2 linked regions of the Hydrogenispora ethanolica genome follow. The protein of the gene in region 2 binds, or shares a complex with, the protein of the main gene of each other region. Links are inferred from orthologs where the notes say so. Each region holds a gene or a part of one and is shown on either strand. Other genes may lie near its edges. The genes, in order: pnp and pfkA.

Region 1 (3,245 bases), on a different replicon or contig from region 2:
GAACTGCTCCACAAAACCAAAGAGCTGCTGCAAAAACTGTTCATCGCCGGAGAGATGAGCAATCTCTCCGTTTATCGCAAGGAAATCTCGGCTTATAAACGGCAGTTGCTGGCTTTTCACGAGGATCTGCGTTACCTGAAGCGAAATGCCGAGGATTGGGGACGCCTCAAAGAGACCATCGACCTCTTTTATAATCTACTCAATGATCTGCAGGCCATCCAGGAACTGCCCTTGCCCCTGGGCCTGGATGATGACAATCGCGGCCGGGTCCGGGCCCTCTTCGAAAGCCCCGCTCTTCCGGAAGGGCCAGCCGGATCCGGCGAGGCGGAGATTGTCTACAATTATCACGTCCGGCAACTTTTGGCCCGCTACGGGCAGATCTCCCGCAGGATTGAGTCCGCCCCGGGACTTCGGTGAAATCCCCCAAAGAAGCCAAAATAAAAAGACTGTCGACGTTGTCAACAGCCCTCCTTCGTTTTATTCAATAAAACGGAAACTTCACCCCGTAGCATTCCGAGGTTAAGAATTTACTTTTTGTGGCGTCGGTTGCGGCGCTTGGGCCTCGTCGCCCATCAGCAACGCTTTCCGCGAGAGATTGACCCGGCCCTGCTTGTCGATTTCGATCACTTTGACCATGATCTCATCGCCGACATTGACCACGTCTTCTACCTTGGCCACGCGTTCCTTGGCCAATTGCGAAATGTGCACCAAACCTTCCTTGCCCGGCAATACCTCCACAAAAGCGCCGAAGTTCATCAACCGGGTGACCTTGCCGAGATAGGTGGCGCCGATCTCCACATCGCTGGTGAGACGTTTGATCATCTCTTGGGCTTTGGAGCCGGCGGTTGCGTCCACCGCGGCGATAAAGACGCGGCCGTCATCCTCGATGTCGATCTCGGTGCCGGTTTCTTCGATAATCTTGCGGATCATCTTGCCGCCCGGTCCGATGACGTCGCGGATCCGGTCCGGATCGATGTCAAAAGTGATGATGCGCGGCGCATACGGTGAAAGATCTTGACGCGGTTCGCTGATGGCTGCCAGCATCTTGCCGAGAATAAACAGACGGCCTTCGCGGGCCTGGGCCAACGCTTGCTTCAGAATTTCGCGGCCGATACCCTTGATCTTGATGTCCATCTGGATGGCGGTGATCCCGTCTTTGGTTCCGGCGACTTTGAAGTCCATATCACCGAAGTGATCTTCCATGCCTTGGATATCGGTCAGAATGGTAAAGTCATCGCCGTACTTGAGCAGTCCCATGGCCACGCCGGCCACCGGCTTGCGGATGGGGACGCCGGCGTCCATCAGCGCCAGGGTGCTACCGCAGACGCTAGCCTGGGAGGACGAACCGTTCGACTCGAGAACCTCCGAAACCAGACGGATGGTATACGGGAAAGAATCTTCGCTGGGAATCACCGGCAACAGGGCCCGTTCCGCTAAAGCGCCGTGGCCGATCTCACGCCGTCCGGGACTGCGCGAGGGCCGTACTTCTCCGACGCTGTAAGGCGGGAAATTGTAGTGATGAATATAACGCTTGGATTCCTCTTCGCCCAGACCGTCCAGGATCTGTTCCTCGCTGACCCGGCCCAAGGTGCAGACAGTCAAAACTTGAGTCTGGCCGCGGGTAAACAGGCCGGATCCGTGGGTGCGGGGCAGGATCCCGACTTCGCAAGTGATGGGACGAATCTCCGCCAAACCCCGGCCGTCGGGACGGATCTTGTCGATGACAATCATCTTACGGACTTCTTCTTTAACGATGCTCTCCAGGATCTCTTCGATATCCTTGACCGCCGCGGCGTACTCGGTATCCAGCGTTTCGCTGAAATGAGCCCGGGTGGCTTCCTTGACTTCCTCGATTAGAGCTTCCCGTTCCAGTTTCTCGTCGGTTTTAATGGCTGCCACCATTTTGGCGGTGGCAAACTCACGCACCTGAGCGTTCAACTCCGGGCTGGGCTCGTGAATGTTCACTTCGATCTTGGGTTTGCCGACTTCGGCGCGGATCTTCTCGATGAATTCGGTAATCTCTTGGATGACCGAATGCCCGTACAGAATCGCCTCCAGGGCGTCATCCTCGGTGATCTCGTTGGTGCCGGCCTCCACCATCATCACGGCTTCCTTGGTTCCGGCCACCGTGATCTGCATGTCGGTCTTCTCCATTTGCGCGACCGTCGGATTGATGACCAATTTGCCGTCGACCCGGCCCACTTTGACGCCGCCGATCGGTCCGGCGAACGGAATATCCGAGATATGTAGCGCGGCCGAGGCGCCGATCATGGCTAACAGCGACGGTTCGTTATCGGGCTCCACCGATAAGACGGTCGCCACCACCTGGACATCATTGCGGAAACCCTCGGGGAAGAGCGGCCGGATCGGCCGGTCAATCATCCGGGCGGCCAGAACCGCGCTCTCCGGCGGACGACCTTCCCGTTTGATAAACCCTCCGGGAATCTTGCCAACGGCGTATAACCTTTCTTCATAATCCACCAAGAGCGGGAAGAAATCGATTCCCTCGCGAGGCTTGGCGGCCATGGCCGCGGTCACGAGAACCACCGTGTCGCCATAACGGGCCAATACAGCGGCGCTCGCCTGTTTGGCGACGCGGCCGTACTCAATCGATAAGGTCCTGCCCGCCAAATTCATTTCCCATGTTTGCATTCTTTTCAATCCCTCCTACGAAACCCCTTACGGGATGGATTCGTTCGTTCGTTCTAACTTTCGGTGCGGGAATCCGCGACGCGCCAAAACCAAATTGCGGCGCGCCCAGGGTACAATACGGTACAATGAAATTGCTTATTCCATAGTATACCCTGTAAATAGAAAGAAAAGCGGGTAACCCGCTTTTCCAAACATTTATTTTCGGAGACCCAGTCGTTCAATGATGGCGCGATAGCGTTCAATATCCTTATCCGACAGATAATTCAACAGTCCGCGACGCTGACCGACCATTTTAAGCAAACCGCGGCGCGAATGGTGATCTTTCTTATGAACCTTCAGATGTTCAGTCAGATAGTTGATTCGTTCGGTAAGAATCGCAATTTGAACTTCCGGCGAACCGGTGTCACCTTCGTGCAGACGATACTTATTGATGATCTCTTGTTTCTGTTCGTTGTTCAGCATGATGTCACCTCCTCATCAAAAATCAAAACGCCATTGACCGAGGGTTACGTCGGAGCTTCGGAACTCCCAGTCAAGGGTTTTCCGCCGGAAGAAAATCCGACAGGGAAGCGCAGAAACGATAAATGTTTCGG
Region 2 (3,114 bases):
TCCCGGTTGAAGAAGACGACCGGGGTATTGGCCCGTTTGGCTTTGTCGATGATGACGCCGGCGGCGGTCCGGTCGACCGGGTTGATCGCCAGGGCGTTGACGCGTTTGGTGATGAAGAGGTCGATCTTGTCGTTCTGGGTCGGCTGCGAGTTCTGGCTGTCGACCATGTCGACTTTGGCTTTCTTTTCGGCTGCGCCAAGGATGGCGTTGCGCACTCCGGTCATGAAGGTGTCGTCGAACTTATAGATCGCGCACCCGATCGTGAGGTTGCTCGCCGCGCTGCCGATGGCTCCCGCCACTAACAATACCATGACTGCTACCAGCGTGTAGATGATTGCTCGTTTCAATTTTTTAGCCTCCCTTGTTATTCGATATGAACCCCATACATAACCAACTTCGGTTCGATCGCCCCCCTTCGGTCCTCAAACTCAGAGCTCTCTATTAAACTAATCATGCAGCACTCTATCAATTCGTCTCAATCCAAAAATAAAAAGCTGACATTCATTCCGGCTCAAAAAATTTTCATGGGAACTGGCCACCCATTTGAAAGCCCTGGGCATTTCAAATTTTTGCGATGGACGATATTCCATTCCTCTTCTCAACTCAGCCGCTAGAAAACCAACCGTAACACCCTACTCAGAAAATGCCTAAGAACAACGGAAATCTCCAGTTCCAATCATCGATGAGAAACCAGAACTTTCAGTAATTCGCTATTTCTCAGTTGTGTGGAGTGATTTACTGCGCCGGTCCAACCAGGGACTTGCCTCTGATTCGACAGACGCGGCACCAAGTTGAGATTGAAAATTTTTCTGAACCGCCGCGCCGGACCGTGATTCCTGAATCACGGGTTCGGAAAAACGAGGAACCTTCCTCGCTTTCAAAACTCCGTGAACAGGTTGACGTTCGGAGCAGCCAATGAATATCAGCTTAAAAACTTATGTTGCATCCGAAGACTTTATGCAACATCAGCTGTTAGGTCCTCTAAAAGCCGCATCTCTAAAAAAGCCCGATTTGCTAAGTCTAGGAGAGAATGCGGATCAAATCCAGCCACTGCGGATCGACCTGTTTCCGTTCCCCGATCGCCGCGTCCATATCGAATGCTTCGATCTTATCGTTGACGATTCCAACCATCTTCTCCGTCTCGCCCGCCAGGATCAGTTCGACCGCCTTGGCCCCCATCAGCGTAGCGATCTTACGGTCAAAGAAAGTCGGCGTACCGCCCCGTTGGATATGACCGAGGACGGTAATCCGCGTTTCGCAGCCGGTATGCTGGGCCACAAAACGGCCGACTTTGAAGGCGCTCGATTGATCGGCGTCGACCGGATCGCCGTAAAACCCTTCCGCCACCAGGACGATGCTATGGGTCTTCCCCTCATGTAAGCTTCGGCTGATCTTCGCGCACAATGCATTCAGGTCGGCGGGGATTTCGGGAACCAGCACCGATTCGGCCCCACCGGTCAAACCGGCCGCAGCGGCGATAAAGCCGGAGAGTTTGCCCATCACTTCCACGATATAGACCCGGTTATGGGAGGAGGCGGTGTCCCGGATCTTATTCACCGCGTCCAACACGGTATTCACCGCCGTATCAAAACCAATCGTATAGTCGGTGCAGCCGATGTCATTATCGATGGTTCCCGGGAGTCCGACCGTTTGAAAGCCCATCTTGTTCAGGTCCTGAGCGCCGCGGAACGAACCGTCGCCGCCAATGATCACCAAAGCGTTCAAGCCCATCTTCAGCAATTGTTCCTTCGCCAACGCCTGGCCTTCGGCGGTTTTAAACGCCGGGCAACGGGCCGATTGCAAGATCGTGCCGCCGCGTTGCAAAATATCACCGACCGCCCGCGAATCGAGCGGGATAATCTCGCCCGACAACAGACCACTGTAACCGCGTTTAATACCAAAGACTTCACAACCATGATACAGCGCCGTCCGGACTACCGCCCGGATCGCGGCGTTCATTCCCGGCGAATCGCCGCCGCTCGTTAGAACCCCAATCTTCATCGTTTTTCATCACCTAACCTTCTAAAAGAGCTGTGATAAACCCGGCTAAAAGCCGGAAGAGTCACAGCGATTGCATGAAGCAAATGATAAAGTCTTTTTTAAACCTTTTTGCAAGCTGATTTCCGATTCAAAAGACTTTATCACATGGCTTCTAAGTTGCGCTCAATGTTGCTTACGGATTGGTTCGTTATCGAAAGGGATAACCCCGCGGTCCTATTCAAAAGGCTACTCGATAATCTGAGCGCCGTCCGCCGCCTTGCTGATAAAGATCCGAGCATCGATCCCGGTCTTTTCACGGTATAATCGGCAAATCCGTTCCGTAAAACGGTCCACCGCTTCCTCGGCCACCAAATTCACGGTGCAGCCGCCAAAGCCGCCGCCGGTGATTCGCGCTCCCAGGACTCCCGGAACCTGGCGGGCCAGCTCCACCAGCAGATCGATCTCCGAGCAGCTGACTTCGTACAAGTCCCGCAATGAATCGTGGGATTCATTCATCATCTGGCCGAAGCGGACCAAATCTCCATGATTCAACGCCTGAATGCTCTCCAGCACCCTGGCGTCCTCGGAGATCACGTGGCGACAACGGCGGTAAACCACCGGATCCAGTTCGTTTTGGCAAGCGACAAGCTGTTCGGGGCGGGCGTCGCGCAAGGCTTTAATTTCCGGAAAATGAGCGGCCAGAACCCGCACCCCCGCCTCGCACTCCTGGCGGCGGCGGTTGTATTCGGATTCGACCAAGGAATGCTTGACGCCGCTGTGGCAGACCACGATGCGGTACGCTCCCAATTCCAGCGGAATCTGCCGGTATTCCAACGACCGGCAATCCAGGAAAAGCGCGTGATCCTGCTCCCCCATCATCGAAATGAATTGATCCATAATGCCGCAGTTCATTCCCACAAACTCATTCTCGGCCCGCTGACAGAGTTTGGCCAGGGCGGGACGCTCGATCCCAAAGCCGGTCATCCGCTGCACGACGATGGCCGTCGCCACCTCCAAGGCAGCCGACGAGCTTAAGCCCGACCCCAAGGGAACGTCTCCGGCAAAGGCCAGTTCCATTCCTGGCAATTCCGCTCCGCTCTGCTGCAACAGCTTCAGAACGCCGCGCAGATAATT

The links.
Region 1: pfkA (region 2) and pnp share a complex: the UniProt entries of both Bacillus subtilis proteins name them as parts of the possible RNA degradosome complex. The link is inferred for Hydrogenispora ethanolica from one-to-one orthologs.

What each region holds. Positions count from the first base shown.
Region 1 is NZ_SLUN01000033.1:31,411-34,655, forward strand. Bases 87-3,007 are described here. They hold pnp (polyribonucleotide nucleotidyltransferase), read right to left. Parts: upstream 2,653-3,007; coding sequence 520-2,652; downstream 87-519. Other genes in these bases: EDC14_RS20665 (FUSC family protein), read left to right, coding at 87-417; rpsO (30S ribosomal protein S15), read right to left, coding at 2,848-3,007. Also shown: more of EDC14_RS20665, read left to right, coding at 1-86; more of rpsO, read right to left, coding at 3,008-3,114. UniProt on the Bacillus subtilis protein: Involved in mRNA degradation. Catalyzes the phosphorolysis of single-stranded polyribonucleotides processively in the 3'- to 5'-direction. Necessary for competence development in Bacillus subtilis.
Region 2 is NZ_SLUN01000034.1:6,748-9,861, reverse strand. What follows is about bases 12-2,801. They hold pfkA (6-phosphofructokinase), read right to left. Parts: upstream 2,002-2,801; coding sequence 1,021-2,001; downstream 12-1,020. Other genes in these bases: EDC14_RS20890 (galactokinase), read right to left, coding at 2,227-2,801; EDC14_RS20900 (galactose ABC transporter substrate-binding protein), read right to left, coding at 12-311. In the rest of the region: more of EDC14_RS20900, read right to left, coding at 1-11; more of EDC14_RS20890, read right to left, coding at 2,802-3,114. UniProt on the Bacillus subtilis protein: Catalyzes the phosphorylation of D-fructose 6-phosphate to fructose 1,6-bisphosphate by ATP, the first committing step of glycolysis.